DNA from 4 places in the Kitasatospora sp. NPDC058170 genome. Region 4 is predicted to be linked to each of the others. Evidence: riboswitches for the same ligand, from Rfam matches in the RefSeq annotation. Region 4 holds a riboswitch; each other region holds the start of a gene.
What was found. Region 4 has a riboswitch for cyclic di-AMP ahead of ACFVVX_RS24905 (peptidoglycan DD-metalloendopeptidase family protein). Riboswitches for the same ligand answer to the same signal wherever they lie in the genome.

Region 1 (4,874 bases), on a different contig from region 4:
TCAAAAGCCGCTCCCGCCGGACATCCGGCTCCCCGCCGAACCGTGGGTGGGGTTAACCCCCCGCCCCGGCCCACTCCTCGGACAGCAGGGAGTACTGGAAGGAGTCGTACCAGGTGCCGCGCAGGTACAGGTCGTGCCGGATCCGGCCCTCCAGCTGGAAGCCGGCCCGGCTGAGCACCCGGATGGAGGGGGCGTTGTCCACGTCGACCCGGGCGGCCAGCCGGTGCAGGGCCAGGGCGTCGAAGGCGAAGCCGCAGAGCAGCCCGGTGATCTCGCCCGCGTAGCCGTTGCCCCAGGCGTCCCGGCGCAGCGCGTAGCCCAGGAAGGCGGAGCGGTGGTCGCCGAGGGTGAGGGCGGCCATGCCGATCGGGAGGGCCTCGTCGTCGCCGTCCCCGCCCTCGGCCGCGGCCGGGGTGACGGCGAGGCGGTAGACCGTCCGCTCGTCCTTGAGCGCCTCCTCCAGGTACTGCGCGATCTGGTCGGCGCAGCTCTCCCGGTCCCGGGGTTCGAAGGGGAGGTAGCGGGTGGTCTCCGGGTCGCCGAAGACCGCGTGCAGGGCGTCGGTGTCGCCCGGGGTGTGGTGGAACTCGCGGATGGCCAGCCGGGGGCCGGTGAGTCGTACGGGGACCATGTCTGCCGACCCTACCCGCGCTTACCGGTTACCGTACGTGACATGGAAGAAGAAGACCTGCGGCTCGCCCCGCGCACCAAGGCCGCCGAGCTGCTCGCCTGGGCGGGGGCGGAAGGCCGCGACCCGGTGGGCGGGGCGCCGCTGCGGACGGTGCTGGCGTTGCTGGAGCTGGGCGAGGGCAGGATGCGCGACGGCTGGCCGGAGCTGACCTCGGACGCGGTGGAACAACTGCTGGTCGAGCGGCTGTACCTGTACGTCCAGCCCGAGCCGGAGCAGGACCCGTTGGCGTACGGCCAGGCGGTCCGGCTGCTGGTCGACCACCAGCGGGCGGCGAAGCGGCTGAACGCCAAGCGGCAGGAGCGGCTGCACGCCGAGGCCGAGTGGCAGGGCGAGGTGGCGACCGGTCTGCTGCGCCGGGCCGACCTGGTGACCTGGCCGCGGCTGTACGCGCTGCTGCTGCACGCCGCCGGGGTGGACGTGGCGGACGAGGCGGCGGTGCGGGCCTGGCTGGAGGCGTTCCGGGAGCTGGCGCCGCAGGAGCGGTCGGCCGCGTACGCCGCGCTGGCCGAGGCCGGGTGGCTGGACGAGCTGGACGACGAGGGCTGGGGCGAGGCCCGGGTGCTGACGGTCGGGATGGCCACCGACGGCGCCCGGCGGCTGCTGGAGCAGGGCCTGATGCGGCGCAGCTACCGCAACCTGGCGGCGCTGAACGCGCTGGGCCGCCCGATGCCGGACGAGCTCGCCGGGGACTTCGGCGCGTTCGAGGAGGCCGCGGTCGAGGTGGCGCTGGACCTGCTGGGCGAGTGGACGGTGCCGGGGCTGGCCCGGCTGCTGGTGGCGGACTTCCCGGAGCTGGCGCCGGAGCCGGGGCAGGAGGAGATCGACGCCTATCTGGCGCGGCTGCCCCAGGAGTAGCGCGAGGCGCCCCGGTCCGCGGTGGACCGGGGCGCCTCGACCCGACGGGCTGTCGGCCCCGGTGTCAGGGCCTGCTGTCAGGGCCTGACATCGGGGCGTGCGGTCAGGGAGTGATGCCGCGCTGCTCGAACCAGGTCTCCGGGTCGACCGGGGCGCCGCCACCGGGGCGGACCTCCAGGTGCAGGTGCGGACCGGTCACGTTGCCGGTGGCGCCGACCTTGCCGATCTGCTGGTTGGGGACGACCTTGCCGGAGCCCTTGATGATCGAGGAGAGGTGGCAGTACCAGATCTCGGTGCCGTCGGGCAGCGTCTCGACGATCCGGTAGCCGTACGAGCCGGACCAGCCGGCCGAGGTGATGGTGCCCTGGCCGACCGCGTACACCGGGGTGCCGGTGTCGGCGGCGAAGTCCAGGCCGGTGTGCAGGTGGGCCCAGTAGGAGGCGCTCTGGCCGTAGTGGGCGGAGAGGTTGTAGTCGCGCACCGGCAGGTTGATGGCGGCGAGCTTGGCCTTCTCGGCGGCCTCGGCGGCCCGCTTGGCCTCCACCTGCTGGGCGGCGCGCTTGGCCTCCGCCTCCTTGGCGGCCTGCAGGCGGGCGGTCTCGTCGGCGGCGGTGCGCTGGCTGTCGGCCTGCTGCTGGATGCGGGCGGCGAGCGCGAGGCCGGGGTCCGCGGAGAGGGCGACCGGGGCCTCGTCCGGGGTCTCGATGGCGGGCGCTGCGGCCGGGGTGGCGGAGGCGAAGCCGGTGGCCCCGAGGGTGGCGGCGACGGCGGTGACGCCGAGCAGCGGCGCGGTCCCGCGGGTCTGGCGCGGCATCCGGTGCCGGTTGGTCTCGACGGGCTGCGGGGCATGCTCGTCGGCCGGGCCGCCGTAGCCGCCGCCGTGGGCGGGCGGCCAGGGGTGGTCGAGCAGTTGGGTGCCCGAGCCGGAGCCGGGCAGGTGTGCCGGAGAGTGCGTCGACGCCACGGAGGCGCGCTCCTTTCCTTCCTTCGCGCCTACCGGGTTAGCTGACGGGTTCGGAGCAGGAAGGTCTCCTACGGCCGGGCCTGGGCCTGGCCGATTCACCCCAAGGAACATGGTTCCCCGGCTCCCTGACCTGCCCGGAGGCGGGTCGTCGGGATTAGGCGACGGCGCACGGTGCCGTCTGGGTACGGCGTTGCCGACCGCGCTGCGTTATCAAACGTTAATCCTAGGAGCCTCTGATTCCAAGCCATCCGGATGGCACGAATCGAGACCGCCCGGGCAGTACGTGACCTGATGGGCGATTTGTGAGGCTTGAGCGCAACTGACACTACCGAACGTGATGGGGCGTCAACGAACGGACCCCCGGTTGAGTACTTCTACTCATGTGCGGCCGCCCCGGGCGCCGCCATCCTGGCGCCATGAACGCACCCGTGCAGTCGCGCACCACGTCCGCGTACTACATCCAGGCCGTCCTGTCCTTCGCCCTGTCCGGCGTCGCCCTCGCGATCGGGATCGCCTACCTCCCGGTCGACGCCTGGACGCGGGCCTTCCTCGGACTGGGGCTGCTCTACACCGTCACGTCCTCGTTCACCCTGGCCAAGGTGATCCGGGACCGGCAGGAGACCAACGAGATCGTCACCCGGGTGGACCAGGCCCGGCTGGAGAAGCTGCTCAGCGAGCACGACCCGTTCAAGGTGGAGGGGGTCTGAGCCGCCGCGGCGTCCGGCACGTCCGAGAGGACTTCGGGTCGACAGCTTGACGGCTAAGGCTATTAGCCTTAGCTTTATGGCTATCGGCAGAACCCGCCGATGACGCGCACGGCGGACCGAGGAGGCCCACGATGACCGGCTCCACCACCCCCACCACGCAGTTCCTCGACGTTCCCGGCGGCCGGCTGGCCTACGACGACACCGTGCAGGGCGACGGCGCCCCCGTCGTCCTGCTGCCCGGGATGCTCGACAGCCGGGCCGCGTACCGGCACCTGCGCCCGCTGCTGGCCGCCGCCGGCCGCCGGGTGATCACCATGGACCTGCGCGGCTTCGGCGAGTCCTCGATCGCCTGGGACGACTACTCGCCCGCCGCGATCGCCACCGACGTCCTCGCCCTGCTCGACCACCTGGGCATCGAGCGCGCCGTCCTGGCCGGCAACTCGTACACCGGCGCCACCGTGGTCAAGGTCGCCGGGGACGCCCCCGGGCGGGTCGCCGGGATCGTCCTGCTGGACGCCTTCGTCGAGAACCTGCCGCCGAACGCCCTGCAGCGTGCCGCCTTCGGCGTGATGGGCGCACTGCTGGTGCACTCGCCCGCCTTCTGGGGGCTCTACCAGCGCAGGATGGCGTACCCGGGCGCCAAGCCGGCCGACTTCGACGCCTACGTCGACGGGCTGGTCTCCGCACTGCGCACCCCGGGCCGCAAGGCCGCCACCCGCGGCTACGTGCACGGGGACTCCGCGCCGACCGGCTGGAGCGCGGCCGTGCACTGCCCGGCACTGGTCGTGATGGGCAGCAAGGACCCCGACTTCCCCAAGCCGGAGCTGGTCGCCAACCGGCAGGCCGCGGCGCTGCACGCCCGCAAGGTGATGATCGAGGGTGCCGGGCACTACCCGATGGCCGACCAGCCGCAGGCCACCGCCGACGCGCTGCTGCCCTTCCTCGCCGAACTGGTCTGAGCAGCCCCCGCCCGCGCCCGCGCACCTGCCGCGCACGCCCCCGCCGAGCCCACTTCCCCCCGTACGGAGACCGCGCATGCCCCGAGTCGGACTGACCCCCGAGCAGGTCGTCGACCACGCCCTCGCCCTGATCGACGAGCTGGGCCCCGAGGCCCTCACCCTGGCCGCCGTGGCCGGCCGGGCCGGCGTGGCCACCCCCTCGCTGTACAAGCACGTCAGCGGCGGCCTCGCCGAGCTGCGCCGGCTGATCGCCGTCCGGGTCACCCAGGAGCTGGCCGACCGCCTCGCCGAGGCCGCCCTCGGCCGGGGCGGGGACGACGCCGTCGCCGCCGTCCTGCGCGCCTACCACGGGTACGCCACCGAGCATCCGCACCGCTACTCCGCGCTGCCGCAGGCCCCGCAGCCGGACGACGAGCTGACCCGGGCGGCCGCGCGGCTGGTCGGGGTGATCGTGGCGGTGCTGCGCGAGTACGGCCTGGGCGGCTCCGAGGCGATCCACGCCGCGCGCACCGTCCGCTCGCTCGCGCACGGCTTCGCCTCGCTGTCCATCGGCGGCGCCTTCCAGCTCTCCGAGGACCTGTCCACGACCCAGGACCGGCTGATCACCGTCCTCACCAGCGGCCTCCGCAACTGGCCCCGGCCCTGACCCGCCCGGCCTCCGCAGCCGGCCCCGGCCCCGACCCGCCCGGCCTCCGACG
Region 2 (4,874 bases), on a different contig from region 4:
GCCGTCCCGCCCGGTGCGCAAGCCTCGGCCGAGGCGGCCGCCGCGGACGAGTCCGGTGGCGACGAGCCGGCGGCAGGACGCGCCGAGCGGCTCGACCGGCCGCTGCCCGAGGGCGTCCGGCGCCGGGTGGTCGGCCTGGCCGCCGACGCGCTCGGCGGGCTGCCCGCCGGGGAGCTCCCGCAGTCGTTGCGCCAGTACGCCAAGTTCACCCCGGCCCGGCGGGCCAAGTACGCGGCCACCGCGCTGGCGGCCGCGCTGGAGTCCGAGCCCGCCTTCCGGGTGCGGATAGCGGAGCGGCTGCGGCTGGGCCAGCCGGACCTGGTCAAGGCGCTGGAGTCGGGCAGCGTGCCCGGCGCCGCCGACCCGATGGACGTGGCCGCCGCCGCCTACCTGGTGCGCTCGGCGGGCTGGAGCCGGCTGGTCGCCGAGGCCGGCGAGCAGGCCGAGCGGGCCGGCGCCGAGGGCGCGGCCGCCGAGGCGGGCCGGCTGGTGGAGAAGCTGCAGGCGGAGCTGGCCGAGGTCCGAGCCACCGCGCGGGTCGACCTGGACCGGCAGCGGGCCGAGTCCGAGGACGTTCGCAAGGAGGCCGACTCGCTGCGCAAGAAGGTGCGTTCGCTGGAGAGCGACACCCGCCGGGCACAGGCCGAGACCCGCCGGGTGGCCGCCGAGCTGGAGGCGCTGAAGGTGCAGGCGGCGGCCGAGCGCGGCGCCGGCGAGAGCGAGGCCCGGCGGCTGCGGCACCGGATCTCCGAGCTGGAGACCGCCGCCGAGCAGGGCCGCCGCTCGGCCCGCGAGGGGCGCAGCGTCGAGGACATGAGGCTGCGGCTGCTGCTGGACACCGTGCTGCAGTCGGCCCAGGGCCTGCAGCGGGAGCTGGCGCTGCCGGTCTCGCAGATCCGTCCGGCGGACCTGGTGGAGGCGGTGGTGCCGGGTTCGGCCTCGCCGCACGACGTGGCCCGGCGGGGGCTGGCGGAGGACGACCCGGCGCTGCTGGACCAGCTGCTGGCGATCCCGCAGGTCCACCTGGTGGTGGACGGCTACAACGTGACCAAGACCGGCTACCCGGCGCTGCCGCTGGAGCAGCAGCGGATCCGGCTGCTGGGCGGGCTGGCCATGCTGGCCCAGCGCACCCAGGCGGAGGTCACCTGTGTGTTCGACGGCCAGGACCTGGACGTCCCGGTGATCATGGCGCCGCCGCGCGGGGTGCGGGTGCGGTTCAGCCGGACCGGGGAGACGGCGGACGAGCTGATCCGCCGCCTGGTCAGGGCCGAGCCGCAGGGCCGTCCGGTGGTGGTGGTCTCCACCGACCGGGAGGTCGCGGAGGGCGTGCGGAAGGCGGGCGCGCGCCCCGTGGCCTCGGTGCTGCTGCTGAACCGGCTGGCCCGTCCCTGAGCCCTCCGCCACCGGGGGGAAACGGAGTGACGCCTGGTCAGCCGCCGGTTTGCGAAGGTGTGGCGATCTCGTGAAGTCATGGCGGTGGACGGGGGTTCACGCCATCGGGGGAGTGGCGCAATGCCGTGATCTTCACTAGGGTCTGGCGTCAAACCTATTTTCCGGATTCTCACTCAATCGGGTGAGGCCGATGGAAGAAGGAGCAGTCCCCTTGGCCTCCCACCGCCGTCCCAAGCAGGCGAGCCGCGCGCGGATCTCCGTGCTCACCGCCGCCGCAGCGACCGCGGTCGCCCTCTCCGCCCAGGTCAGCGCCCACGCTGCGCCCAACCCGTCCAAGAAAGAGGACGTGAAGGCGCAGATCGACCAGCTGAACGAGGAGCAGGAGCAGGCGGCGGAGAAGTACAACGGCGCCAAGGAGCGGACGGACCAGCTGCGCAAGCAGGCGGACCAGCTCCAGGACCAGGTGGCCCGGGGTCAGGACCAGATGACCCAGCTTCAGGCCGGGCTGGCCGAGGTGGCGGGCGCGCAGTACCGCACCGGGGGCATCGACCCGTCCGTGCAGCTGATGCTCTCCTCCGACCCGTCCGGCTACCTGGACAAGGCCTCCAGCGTGCAGCAGGCCAGCTCCAGCCAGGCCGAGGCGCTCAAGGGGCTGCAGGACCAGCAGCGCCGTCTGGACCAGCAGAAGACCGAGGCCGCGGCCGTCCTCGCCTCCCTGGACAACACCACCAAGGAACTGAACCAGGCCAAGGCGGACGTCAACCAGAAGCTCCGGGACGCCCAGGCGCTGCTGAACTCGCTCAGCGCCGCGGACCGGGCCGCCCTCAAGACCGCCCAGCAGCAGACCGACCGGGCCTCGCGCGACGCGGCCCGGGCCGACCTCGGCAGCCTGCCGCAGGCCTCCGGGTTCGCCGGGGCGGCCGTCTCCAACGCGATGAGCAAGCAGGGTTCGCCGTACGGCTGGGGCGACGTCGGCCCGAACACCTTCGACTGCTCCGGCCTGATGGTCTGGGCGTACGGCAAGGCCGGCGTCTCGCTGCCGCGCACCTCGCAGGCGCAGGCCAACTACGGCTCCCGGGTGCCCTCGCTGGCCGAGGCTCAGCCGGGCGACCTCATCATCTACCGCGACGACCGCAGCCACGTCGGGATGTACATCGGCAACGGCATGGTGGTGCACGCGCCGCACACCGGTGACGTGGTCAAGGTGATGAAGGCCGACGCGATGAAGATCAACGCCATCCGCCGGGTCTGACGGTCCCTCGGGCGCCGCGGGGCCAATCCGCCTCAATGTGCCTCAATGCCTCCAATCCGGACATTTGCTGACGCATCGACACGCCCGCCGCACGCCCCGCCCCTGGCTTGAGCCCCTGTGATGTGGGACACGCCATCGGCGGGGGTTGTCGGCCGCATGGTGAGAATCGATCAGCTCCGCGTACGGCGGCGATCACACCCGGTCATATTCACAAATGAACTTGGGACTTGTTCTGTCTTTTTTCTGACAAGGATTTGAACGGATCACGGTTCTGTCACTAGGGTCGGGATTCGAACCACCGCACAGTCGATCGCCCAGCCAGGGTGGCGGCGGGGGTTACCGCCGAGTTCGTGAAGCAGCGGGGCAGGTCTCCTGCCCGACGGGGAGCCCAGTAGTCGGGGGCGCTGTGGACCGGAGCCGGGGAACCACACGTTCCTCCGGGGTGAATCGGCGCCAGGTCGACCGGTGGAACGGTCGGTGAGGCGTCGTAGGGCGCGCTTCCAGCCCGAACCCGTCAGCTCACCCGGTAGGCGGATGTAGGAAGAAGGAGTCCGCCTTCGTGGCGTCCCATCGTCGTCCCAAGCCCGCCGGCCGCGCCCGCGTCTCGATCCTGACCGCCGCCGCCGCTGCGGCCGTCGCCCTCTCCGCGCAGTCCGGCGCCCACGCCGACCCGACGCCGACCAAGGACCAGGTCAAGGAGCAGGTCGACCAGCTCAACGAGCAGGCCGAGGTCGCCACCGAGAAGTACAACGGCGCGCAGGCCAAGCAGCAGGAGCTGCAGAAGCAGGTCGGCGAGCTCCAGGACAGGGTGGCGCGTCAGCAGGCCACGGTGACCGAGGCCCAGGGCGGCCTCGCCGAGCTCGCCGGCGAGCAGTACCGCAACGGCGGCATATCGCCGACCGTCCAGCTGATGCTCTCGTCCAGCCCGGACAACTTCCTGACCCAGGCCGGGGCGATGACCCAGGCCAGCAGCACCCAGTCCGGTGCGCTGAAGGACCTGCAGGAGCAGCAGCGCAGGCTCGACCAGGACCGCAACGAGGCCCAGGGCAAGCTCGGCGAGCTCGAGGCCACCACCCAGCAGCTGAAGGCGTCCAAGGAGGACGTCCAGGCGAAGCTGGCCAAGGCCCAGGACCTGCTCAACACGCTGACCGAGCAGGAGCGCGAGGCGCTGCGCCAGGCCGAGGCCAAGGCCGCCGCCGAGGCGAAGGCCAAGGCGGACGCCGCCAGGGCCGAGGCCAAGGCGAAGGCCGACGCCGAGCGGGCCTCCCGCGACAGCGCCCCCCGCAGCGACATCAGCGCGCCGTCCGAGGGGTCCTCCCCGGTGGCCAAGCCCGCCGCGCCGGCCAAGCCCGCCGCGCCCGCGGCCAACAGCTCGCGCGCCGCCGCCGCGATCGCCGCCGCCGAGAGCAAGCTCGGCGCGCCGTACGTCTACGGCGCCACCGGTCCGAGCTCCTTCGACTGCTCGGGCCTCACCGGCTGGGCGTACGCCCAGGCCGGCGTGTCGCTGCCGCGCACCTCGCAGGCGCAGGCCGGTGCCGGTACCCGGATCGGCTCGAACATCGCCGACGCCCAGCCGGGCGACCTGGTGATCTTCTACGGCGACAACCACCACGTGGGCATCTACGTGGGCGGCGGCCAGGTCATCCACGCCCCCAAGCCGGGTGCCTCGGTCCGCTACGAGGCGGCCTCCAACATGCCGGTCTCCGTCATCGTGCGCCTCTGATCCCCGATCGGCTCCGACAGGCCCGGTCTCCCCTCGCGGGAGGCCGGGCCTGCGGCTTTTCCGACGGGTCGAGCTGATGTCCGATTGAGGGTCAAATATTCGGGTTGGGAGGGGTTTGGACTCGATCGCCGCGACTCGCTAACGTCTGCCACCGGACTCCCGCTTCCCGAGCCGCCCGTTCCGGGGGTGGCGGCGGGGCCGGACCGCAGGATTGGAACCGCCACCGCATGGCCGTGCACCGCCGTCCCCAACTGTCAGGTGTACACGTCCTCGCCCGTGCGCTGGTGCTCACCGCGGCGGCCACCACCGCGCTGGGCGTGACGGCCGGCGGCAGCGCCCAGGCCGCCCCGGGGTCGCCGGACGGGCCGTCGAGCCGCAAGGACGTCAAGGCCCAGGTCGAGCAGCTGTACGAGGAGGCCGAGCAGGCCTCCGAGAAGGTCAACGCGGCCCAGGACGTCCAGCAGCGGCTGCAGGGCGAGACCGGCGCGCTCCAGCAGCAGATCGCCG
Region 3 (4,874 bases), on a different contig from region 4:
CGGCAATGTCGCGCAGTGGGTCCGTACGGGGTTACTTCGGCAGGTCACTGACGGTGGGGGCGGCGCTGGTGGTGCTGGCCACCGGGCCCGCGTGGGCGTGTTCGGACGCCGACCCGGCGCCGGGGGGCGCCCCGGCGGCGGAGGTCGCGGCGCCCGCCGCACCCGCGAAGCCCGCGGCAGCCTCCAAGTCCGACCTGGAGGTGGTGCGGATCGACCCCGACGCCGCCGCGCCCGGCGGGACCACCACGCTCCACGCCTTCATCGCCAACCTCGGCCCGGACCGGACCGCTTCGTCGTTCCGGGTGACGGTCACCCTGCCGGAGGGCGTCACGCCGGAGGAGCCGTTCTTCCCCGAGGACTGCCAGGTGATCCAGAACGGCCACCGGGTGCGCTGCGTCTTCCCGGCGGGTCTGCCGGCGTACGACAGCGCAACGGCGCTGATCCCGCTGCGGCTGGCCCCCACCGTCCCGCTCGGCGAGCTGACCGGCGGCTATGTCGCGGTGCGTAGCGACGACGACCAGAAGGAAAACAACAACCGCGAGCCGTTCACGATCCAGGTCGTGGAGACCGTCCGCTCCTGACGGGGCGGACGGTCTCCACGGCCGGCACTAGCGGTAGACGCGGACGTAGTCCGCGGCGAAGGTGATCGGAGCCGTTCCCTGCGGCGCGGGGTGGTACTGCCCCGCGCTCAGGGAGAGGTTGAGGATCAGGTAGGCCGACCAGTTGGCGCCGACGCCCTTGCCGTCCGCGAAGACCTTCACCCCGTTGATGTACCAGTCGACCGAGTTGGCGCCGTACTGGGTGCCGACGGTGACCCACTGGTCGTGGGCGATCGCCTTCGCGTCGGTGACGTACTTGTGGTCGGCGTTGACGTGGTTGGTCAGCTCCAGCAGGTTGGCGTTGTCCGAGTGGTACTCGAAGGTGTCGATCTCGCCGTGGTTGCCGCTGGTGCCGTTCCACGTCCACAGCGCCGGCCAGGCACCGGTGCCGGCCGGGAGCTTGACCCGGGTCTCGACGTAGTCGCCGGTCTTCACCTTGAAGCCCTCGCTGGAGTACTCGGTGGTGAGCAGCCCGGTGTCCCAGGCCTGCTTGCCGTTCTCCAGGGTGTGGCTGCTCGGCTTGGCGGTGAAGGTGGCGGCGCCGCCGGAGACGGCGACGTTGTTCTTGTTCAGCCAGTCGAGCTTGTTGTCGTTGGGGTTGTGGTCGCCGTAGTGGTACGAGCTGCTCTTGTCGGCGGTCCAGCGCGAGCCCAGGGCGAGGGTGTTGAACTCGTCGGACCAGGCCAGACTCTTGCCCGCGACCGGCGCACCGGTGGTGGGCGTGCCGGTGGTGGGCGTGCCGGTCGGCGCCGGGGTGGGGGTCGGCGTGGACGTCGGCGCAGGGGTGGGGGTCGGGGTGGGGGTCGGGGTGGCCGTGGCGGTGGAGACCACCAGCTTCTGGGACGGCAGGTTGTGCCAGGCCCCGGCCGAGTCCTGCCAGAAGCCGAACTGGGTGTACGTCCCGGCGGGCAGGGTGCGGGTACCGGTGGTGATCGACAGGCCGGTGGGGCAGATCTGCGCGTTGGAGCGGTTGCCGGGGAAGTCGAGGTTGCGGCCGGCCGCGTCGCGGACGCCCACGCCGACGGTCTTGGCCGTGAAGCAGGCCGAGGAGTGCACGGTCAGCGAGGCCGCGGAGGCCTTGCCGGCGACCATCGCGGCCGGGGCGAGCTTGTCCTGGGTGACGGTCGGCACGGTGGCCGCCTGGGCGCCGGTGAGCGCCGGGACGCCGAGCAGGCCGGCGCCGCTGATGGCGAGCGCGCCGGTGGCGGCGACGGCGGCCCTGCGGCCTCGGTGGGTGGGGCGGGCATGGCGCGGTGCGGTGCGCCGGGCAGGCTTCTGCATGGGGTTTCCTCTGCCACGCCTGCGAGGTGAGCTGTCGGGTTCGGGCTGAGGTTGCCCGGCCGCCTGTGGAGCGGCTTCACCCCTAGCCACGGCCCGTACGCGGGAGCGCACGGGTCGGGCACTGACCTTGGGTCCCCCGCTCCCGTCCGCTGTGGTGCTCGGTTGCACGCCGTCGGGTGGACAGGACTCGGCGTCCCGACGGCGGGGTCCGCGAGGGCGGACGACTCGTGCAGGCTAGGCAGGCCGTCCGGACGGCGCCAAGGAATCGGGAGCGGTTGTCGCACAGCTCACACCGGGTCGGGCGGGTCAGGCCGGGGCGGGACGGGCGTCCACCGACCGGACCCTCGTACATGTGTGCGTTCGGTGGCGCTTATGATGTCGCCTTGAAGGTCGTGTACCCACGGGTGCTGGCCGGATCGCGTCCTGACGGGGGGGTGCGAACACGCAGGACCCGATCGAAGAGAGCGCTCTTTCGCGATGGCCTTTTCGTCTGCCGTACTGGACCGACCGTCGGATGCTCCACCGTTCACCGGAGAGCTCCCTCCCCAGGAGGGCGGGACGCCGCGGCGCCGCCTCCCGCTGCTCGCCGGACTCCTCGCGGCGTCCTGGCTGCTTCCGCTCGCACTGCACCCGGCCGGGCTGGACCTGGCGCTGCTGCCGGTCCTGGTGCTGGCCGTGGCCTCACTGATCCGGGTCGGCGGCGGCCTGGTCGACCGGCTCTTCGCGGCCGGCCTGATCACCGCCGCCGGCGTGATGGCCTTCGGGCTGCTCTTCTCGGTCTGGCCGTGGGGCATCCACCCGGTGCCGACCGCCGGGGTGCTGCTCAGCACCGTCTGCCTGGCCGGCTGGCTGGCCGACCGGCGTCCGCGGCTGCCGCTGCGCCTGCGCGGGACGGACCTGCTGGTGGCGGGTACCGCGACCGGCGTCTGGTACTACCTGCACCACGCGGTGGCGGGCAAGTCGCTCACCGAGCGGGTGGCGTACATCGCCACCGCCGAGGACCGGCTCGGGCACTTCTCCTACTTCGAGGGCATCCGGCACGTCGGCGGCTACGCCTTCCTGCACCAGGAGCAGGCCAGGACGTACATGATGACCCCGGCCGAGGCGGTGTACCCGCAGGGGTCGCACTTCCTGCTGGCCTGGGTCGACGCCCTGGTCCGCTCCTCCACCGCGCCCGGTGCGGCGCTCGACGCGATGAACCGCTACTTCCTCTACGTACTGGCCGCCTACGCGCTGCTCTGCGCCGCCCTGGTCTGGGCGGCCCGGTGGATCGGCGGCCCGCGGCTGCGCGGCTGGCAGGCCGCCGCCGCCTGCGCGACCGTGGCCTCGCTGATGCTCGCCGGCAACTACTCCGACCTGGTCGGACACGGCTTCGACTCCACGATCATCGGTCTGCTCTTCCTCGCCGTCGCCCTCCCGCTGGCGGTACGGCCGGCCATGGGGCACACCGAACACCTGCTGACCGCCGTGGCCGGCCTGATCACCGTCACCTACGTCTACAACCTGTACGGGGTCTTCGTCGGCCTCGCCGTGGCGGCCGGGGTGCTGGTCAACCGGCGCCGTTTCGCCGGCCGGTGGCGCTCGACCGCCCTCGTCCTGCTCGCGGGGCTGGGAGTGGCGGCGCTGCCCAGTGCGGTGTCGGTGCTCTCCGACCTCGACGTCGCCGGCACCTCGAACCTGGCCGGACCGATGGTCGGCGCCGACCGCGTGCTGTTGCTCGGCGGCGGGCTGCTCGCCCTGCTCGGCGCGCTCGGCCGGGCCACCCGGCGCACCGCCGCCGGTCAGGCGCTGCTGGTGCTGGTCGTCGGGGCGGGCCTGGTGATCGGCGGCTTCGGGTGGTGGCAGCTGCACACCATCGGCTACTACTCGTACTACTTCGAGAAGATCGCCGCCGCCGGTGTGGTGATCGGCCTGATGTCGATCGGCGCGGTCGGACTGCTGCTGCGCCCCTCCCCCGCCCCGCCGCGCGGCACGTCCCGTCCGGCGCTGCTGCGCCGCGGCGGCGAGGCCGGCCTGTCGGTGCTCGCGGTGGCCACCGCGCTGAGCCTCTTCGCCGGCGTCCAGTGGGGCGTCCTGAGCGCCTGGACCAAGCCCGCGGCCTGGTACACCAACCCGCTGGTGGTCTGGGGCCACGGCGACGGGCACAGCGACCTCGCGCCGTTCGCCACCACCCTGGTGGAGCGCGACCTCGCCCGGGCGAACGGCGGGCCGCTGATCGCCCTCTACTCGGACGACTCCTACCAGAACCTGCGGTCCACCTTCGTCGCCGAGCTGCTGCTGCGCCGGGGCGGCGAGATGCGGGCGCTGTACGACGTCTACACCGTCAAGGTCTCCTGGCAGCCGACGGCGGAGCAGTACCAGAAGATGCTGCAGGACCTGAAGAACACCATCGCGAAGCTGCCCGCCGCGCCGACCGTGCTGGTGGCCAACAAGTTCATGGCGGACCGGCTGCGGGCCGATCTGGCCGCGGCGAAGGTGGCGGGGACGGTGCTGCACGGGCCGGTGCTCGGGCAGTGAGCGGCGGTTCGGCGCGGCGGTTCGGGGGGGCGGCCGGTGCCGGGCGGGGCGGCGGGCGGGCGCGTCGACGGGCGCCGTGAACTCCGCCGGGAAGTCCGCCGGGAACGTCACCCGGTCGGATAGGTTGGAAGTCCACCTGTACGCATCGCACGAGACAACGAGGACCAGCCCAGCCATGACCGCGTCCCTGCCCGCCTTCGCCGGCCGCACCTACCTCTTCCAGGTCGACAACGGCGCGGCGTTCCGCAACGCCTACTCGGCCGACGGCAAGCGGCTGCGCTGGGAGGGCCTCGGCGAGTCGGCCGGCCAGTGGGAGGACGTCGCGCTGCACGTCGCCGAGGTCGGCCCGCAGGTGTACTTCGTCAGCTGGACCGAGCAGAGCGGCATCACCGTCAGCCACGTCATGGACCTCGGCAAGCTGACGGTGCGCGCCTTCTGGACGTACGAGGGCGAGGGCGGCCGGGTCGGCGAGCTGCA
Region 4 (4,874 bases):
GCAGTCCGGCTCGGCCACCGGGTGGTCCTCGGTGGCCAGCACGTTGCCCCGGACGGAGGTGAAGGCCACCACCGCGCCGGCGACCAGCAGCCCGGCGCAGATCAGCATCGAGGTGTGGAAGGCCGAGTCCACCGAGGCCGGGACCTGGTAGGCGTCGCCGCTCAGGCCGGCCAGTGCCGGCAGGGCGGCGACCGCGAGCAGGCCTGCCGCGCGGGCGGCCGCGTTGTTGACGCCGCTGGCGATGCCCGCGTGACGGACCTCCACCGCGGCCAGCACGGTGGCGGTCAGCGGCGCCACCAGCAGGACCATCCCGCAGCCCATCACGGTGACGGCGGGCAGGACGTCCGTCCAGTAGGAGGCGTCCGGCCCGATCCGCAGCATCATCAGCACGCCGGCCGCGCAGAGCAGCGGGCCGACGGTGAGCGGCAGCTGCGGCCCGATCCGCTTGCCCAGCCGGCCGGCCCGCGCGGACAGCGCCAGCATCAGCACGGTGATCGGCACCAGGGCCAGCCCGGAGACCAGGGGGGAGAAGCCCGAGACGATCTGCAGCTGGACGACCAGGAGGAAGAAGACGCCGCTGAAGGCCGCGTACACGCAGAGGGTGACCAGGTTGACGGCGGTGAACAGCCGGGAGGAGAAGAGGCCGAGCGGCAGCATCGGCTCCGCGGTGCGGCGCTCGACGGCGACGAAGGCCGCGCCGAGCGCGAGGCCGGCCGCGCCGGTCACCCAGACCCCGGGGGAGAGTCCGCTGCCCGCGGCCGTCAGCGCGTAGGTGACCGCGCCGAGGGCGAGCGCGGCCAGTGCGGCGCCGAGCACGTCGAACCGCCCGGTGGCGCTCTCGTCCCGGCTCTCCGGGACGTGCCGGGACGCGACCGCGACCACCAGGACGGCGAGCGGCACGTTCAAGAGGAAGATCCACCGCCAGCCCGGGCCGTCCACCAGCCAGCCGCCGAGGAAGGGCCCGATCGCGGCCGACACCCCGCCGAGGCCGGACCAGAGGCCGACCGCGGCCGAGCGGTCGTCCGGGTGGAAGACGGCCTGGAGCATCGCCAGTGAGCCGGGGGTGAGCAGTGCCCCGCCGATGCCCTGGACGGCCCGGGCGGCGATCAGCACCCCGATGGTGGGCGCGGCGGCGCAGGCCGCGGAGGCGAGTGCGAACCAGACCACGCCGAGCAGGAAGACCCGGCGCCGCCCGTAGCGGTCGCCGAGCGCCCCGCCGAGCAGGATCAGCCCGGCCAGGGTGAGCAGATAGGCGTTGAGCGTCCACTGCAGGGCGGCGAGCGGAGCACCGAGATCGGTGCCGATCCGGGGCAGGGCGACGTTCACCACCGTGCCGTCGAGCATCGCCATGCTGGAGCCGAGCACGGTCGCCAGTAGTACCCAGCGTCCCTGCGCGGTGCCCAGGCGCAGGGTGCCGGCCTCGGAGGTGGCCACGGCCTGATCGTGCGCCCCGGGGGCCGACGTGACAAGGCTCACCGGCGGTGTGTCGGCGGATGGCTTTCCGTGCGTGATCGCATGCGCACCGGTCATGAAATGGACGGAACGTGGTCGAACGATCGCGGGCGGTCAATGGATTGTGTGCGCACCGCACAGCCGATCATTCGGAGCGTCACGGTGCCCCCGGCTTTTGTTGCGGGTTCAAGAGATCGACATTGCTTCACCCGGACGGATGGGTTTTAGTTCAGCGACCGCCCGGCATTGGCCCGGGTGGCCACCGGGTGGAACGCCTAGTCCTGCCGCTGCCCGGTGGTACGAACTGAACTCTGTTCGGCAGGAGCGGGGGACCCAAAGGTAAGTCGCCGGACCGGAATTCACGGTCCGGCTTGGGGTGAAGCCGCACGTGCGGCCGGGCAACTCCAGCCCGAACCCGACAGCTCACCTCGCAGGCGTCGGAGAGGAAATACCCCATGCCCGCACAGGCTCGTCGTATCGCCCTGCCCCGCGCCGTCCGCATCGGTATCGCCACCGCCGTCACCGGCGCCGCGTTCGCCCTCCCGCTGGTGACCACCATCAGCGCCCAGGCCCACACCGCTCCGGCCGCCAAGACCGAGCAGACCAGCACCTGGACCGGCGCCACCAGCGTCGACGCCACCCCGGCCGCCGCGCAGCAGGCCGCCCCGGCCGCGGCTCCGGCCGCCGCCCAGGCCGACCAGAGCTACAAGGTCGTCGGCGGGGACACCCTGTCGAAGATCGCCGATGCCAAGAACGTCGAGGGCGGCTGGCAGGCGCTGTACGAGCACAACCGCTCGGTCATCGGTGCCAACCCGAACCTGATCTTCCCGGGTCAGCACCTCGCGCTGGCCGCCAAGGCCGCCGCCGCTCCGGCCGCCGCCGAGGCCGCCAAGCCGGCCGCTCCGGCCGCCAAGCCGCAGACCTCGCAGGACTCGGTCAAGCCGGCCGCGAAGGCCGAGGCCCCGAAGCCGGTCCAGGCCGCCAAGCCGGCCCAGGCCCCGGCCACCAAGCCGGCCGCCCCCGCCGCGAAGCCGGCCGCCCCGGCCGCCACCCCGGCCCCGGCCGCCGTCGCCAGCACCTCCGGCTACGTCTCCCCGGTCGCCAACCCGAAGCTCGGCACCGCCTACGGCGTGGCCGGCTCGATGTGGTCCTCCGGCCACCACACCGGCGCCGACTTCGTCGCCTCCACCGGTACCCCGCTGCGCGCCATCGCGGCCGGCACCGTGGTGAAGGCCGGCAACGGCGGCGCCTACGGCAACGAGGTCGAGATCAAGCTCGCCGACGGCAAGTACGCCCAGTACGCGCACCTGTCCTCGATCGGTGTCTCGATCGGCCAGACCGTGACCGCCGGTCAGCAGATCGGCCTGTCGGGCGCGACCGGCAACGTGACCGGCCCGCACCTGCACTTCGAGATCCGCACCGGCTCGGAGTACGGCTCCGACATCGACCCGATCGCCTACCTGCGCGCCCACGGCGTCAGCATCTGATCGGTCGCCCCCGCTGACCGGTCGGCTCCGACCGGTCGGCCCTGATCGGCCGCTTTCGGGCGGCCCTCGGAGCACCGCTGGATGCGGGGCGAACGACCTCCGGGATGGTCATGTCGGGTGACCGCTCGACCGGGGAATCGCCGCACCACAGCGGCACCACGGGCGCGGGACACGCCCAGGCCGGCCCGGTTCGCGAACCTCCTTCGCGAGCCGGGCCGGCCGCTGTCGTTTCCGGGTGCGTTCATGTTCGGCGTGACGGTCCGTCATGTCCTGATGCCTGTAAGCCTGTCCGCCCGCTCATCGGCCGGACAGGACCTAGTGCCGCGTCAGGCAACTTTTGCCCGTCAAGGAGCGGCGTCCGGTGCGTGCTATCGGCGTGCCGGCCGGAAGTCCTCGTACTGGACGTACTTGGGCTTTCGGCCGGTGCGGCGAGAGTGCGTGCCGGGCGTCGTGACGGGGCGAAGGTTGCCTGACGCGGCACTAGTTCCGGTGGGCGGGCAGCCTGTTGTGGGCGACGGTGAGCAGCTGGTGTACCTGCAGGCCGAAGTCCTCGGTGTCCCCGGCGGGTTCGGGGAAGACCAGGCGGACGTCGCGGTGGCCGTGCTGGTGGTCCAGGCGGAGCACCAGGCCGTACCGGTCGAGGGCGAGCGGGCGGACGTCGGGGCGCTCGGCGAGCAGGTTCGGGTCGAGCAGCCGGGTCAGCACGGCGAGCGCGTCGGGGTGGTCGTCGGCCAGGTGGGTGAGCAGCCCGGCCTCGTAGCGGGCGAGCGGGTCGGGCGCGGCGAGGGCGAGGTCGGCGCCGGTGAGCGCGGTGGTGCCGTACGGGGTGGAGAGCACGGCGTGTGCGACGTCCAGGCGCAGGTGGACGCTGAGGCCGTCGTCGGTGAGGTGGGCGAGGTGGAGGCGGCCGGCCAGGGAGACCCGGCCGCGCACACGGTCGCGGACGGCGACCGGGGCGATGTCGGTGAGGTCCAGGACGACGGCGAGTCCCTCGGTGGCGCGGGCGGCGGCGACGGTGAGCGGCGCGTCGAGCGGCGCGCACATGCGCAGTCCGGCGCCGTGCACCGATACCGGGGTGTCGAGTTCGTGGTACTCGCCGCAGGCGCGGACCACCACGGAGGAGGTCGCGGTGAGCAGGCTGCAGACCCGTTCGGCGGCGGTGGGTTCGGGCGCCTCGACGTCGGTGGGGCTCTGGCTCATGACGACCTCCAGTCAGTTAGGTGAGCCTAACCTAATGACTGGAGAGGGTGAGGGCAAGGCGCCACGGTGAATGTGCGGGTGGGGATATGGCGCGCTTGCAAGTATCCGGCGTCCGGTCGTATTGTCGACGCTGGTAGTTGCGTACGCAATCATCCTGCTCTGGAAAGCGGTCCCCTCATGCCCCTCGCGCTCCTGGCGCTGGCGATCAGCGCCTTCGGCATCGGCACCACCGAGTTCGTGATCATGGGCCTGCTGCCCGAGGTCGCCGGCGACTTCTCGGTGTCCATCCCCACCGCCGGCCTGCTCATCTCCGGCTACGCGCTCGGCGTGGTGGTCGGCGGCCCCCTGCTCACCGTCCTCGGCACCAAGGCCCCCCGCAAGGGGATGCTGCTGGCGCTGATGGGCCTGTTCATCGTCGGGAACCTGGTCTCGGCCCTCGCCCCCGCCTACGGACTGCTGCTCGCCGGCCGGGTGCTCGCGGCCTTCGCGCACGGCGCGTTCTTCGGCATCGGCTCGGTGGTGGCGGCCGACCTGGTCGCCCCGCACAAGCGGGCCGGGGCGATCGCCCTGATGTTCACCGGCCTCACCGCCGCCAACGTCCTCGGCGTGCCGATGGGCACCCTGCTCGGCCAGCACTTCGGCTGGCGCTCCACCTTCTACGTGGTCGCGGCGCTCGGCGTGATCGGCTTCGCCGGCATCGCGGCCCTGGTGCCCGTCCAGCCGCGTGCCGAGGAC

Region 1: it holds a riboswitch for cyclic di-AMP, as region 4 does, so the genes downstream of both, ACFVVX_RS03155 (M23 family metallopeptidase) here and ACFVVX_RS24905 (peptidoglycan DD-metalloendopeptidase family protein) in region 4, are expected to answer to the same signal.
Region 2: it holds a riboswitch for cyclic di-AMP, as region 4 does, so the genes downstream of both, ACFVVX_RS02145 (NlpC/P60 family protein) here and ACFVVX_RS24905 (peptidoglycan DD-metalloendopeptidase family protein) in region 4, are expected to answer to the same signal.
Region 3: it holds a riboswitch for cyclic di-AMP, as region 4 does, so the genes downstream of both, ACFVVX_RS16335 (family 16 glycosylhydrolase) here and ACFVVX_RS24905 (peptidoglycan DD-metalloendopeptidase family protein) in region 4, are expected to answer to the same signal.

What each region holds. Positions count from the first base shown of each region.
Region 1 covers NZ_JBHVUV010000002.1:60,528-65,401, forward strand. Annotated here, with positions in the region: gene ACFVVX_RS03145 (GNAT family N-acetyltransferase) at 53-631, opposite strand; gene ACFVVX_RS03150 (hypothetical protein) at 674-1,546, shown strand; gene ACFVVX_RS03155 (M23 family metallopeptidase) at 1,650-2,510, opposite strand; cyclic di-AMP (ydaO/yuaA leader) riboswitch at 2,523-2,681, opposite strand; gene ACFVVX_RS03160 (YiaA/YiaB family inner membrane protein) at 2,927-3,217, shown strand; gene ACFVVX_RS03165 (alpha/beta fold hydrolase) at 3,349-4,176, shown strand; gene ACFVVX_RS03170 (TetR/AcrR family transcriptional regulator) at 4,253-4,822, shown strand.
Region 2 covers NZ_JBHVUV010000001.1:465,626-470,499, forward strand. Annotated here, with positions in the region: gene ACFVVX_RS02135 (NYN domain-containing protein) at 1-1,392, shown strand, start outside; gene ACFVVX_RS02140 (NlpC/P60 family protein) at 1,604-2,644, shown strand; cyclic di-AMP (ydaO/yuaA leader) riboswitch at 3,037-3,193, shown strand; gene ACFVVX_RS02145 (NlpC/P60 family protein) at 3,204-4,367, shown strand; gene ACFVVX_RS02150 (NlpC/P60 family protein) at 4,595-4,874, shown strand, end outside.
Region 3 covers NZ_JBHVUV010000013.1:29,246-34,119, reverse strand. Annotated here, with positions in the region: gene ACFVVX_RS16340 (hypothetical protein) at 6-581, shown strand; gene ACFVVX_RS16335 (family 16 glycosylhydrolase) at 609-1,880, opposite strand; cyclic di-AMP (ydaO/yuaA leader) riboswitch at 1,882-2,047, opposite strand; gene ACFVVX_RS16330 (hypothetical protein) at 2,358-4,397, shown strand; gene ACFVVX_RS16325 (MoaF N-terminal domain-containing protein) at 4,573-4,874, shown strand, end outside.
Region 4 covers NZ_JBHVUV010000022.1:149,637-154,510, reverse strand. Annotated here, with positions in the region: gene ACFVVX_RS24910 (MFS transporter) at 1-1,434, opposite strand, end outside; cyclic di-AMP (ydaO/yuaA leader) riboswitch at 1,745-1,904, shown strand; gene ACFVVX_RS24905 (peptidoglycan DD-metalloendopeptidase family protein) at 1,908-2,939, shown strand; gene ACFVVX_RS24900 (DUF2470 domain-containing protein) at 3,420-4,139, opposite strand; gene ACFVVX_RS24895 (MFS transporter) at 4,317-4,874, shown strand, end outside.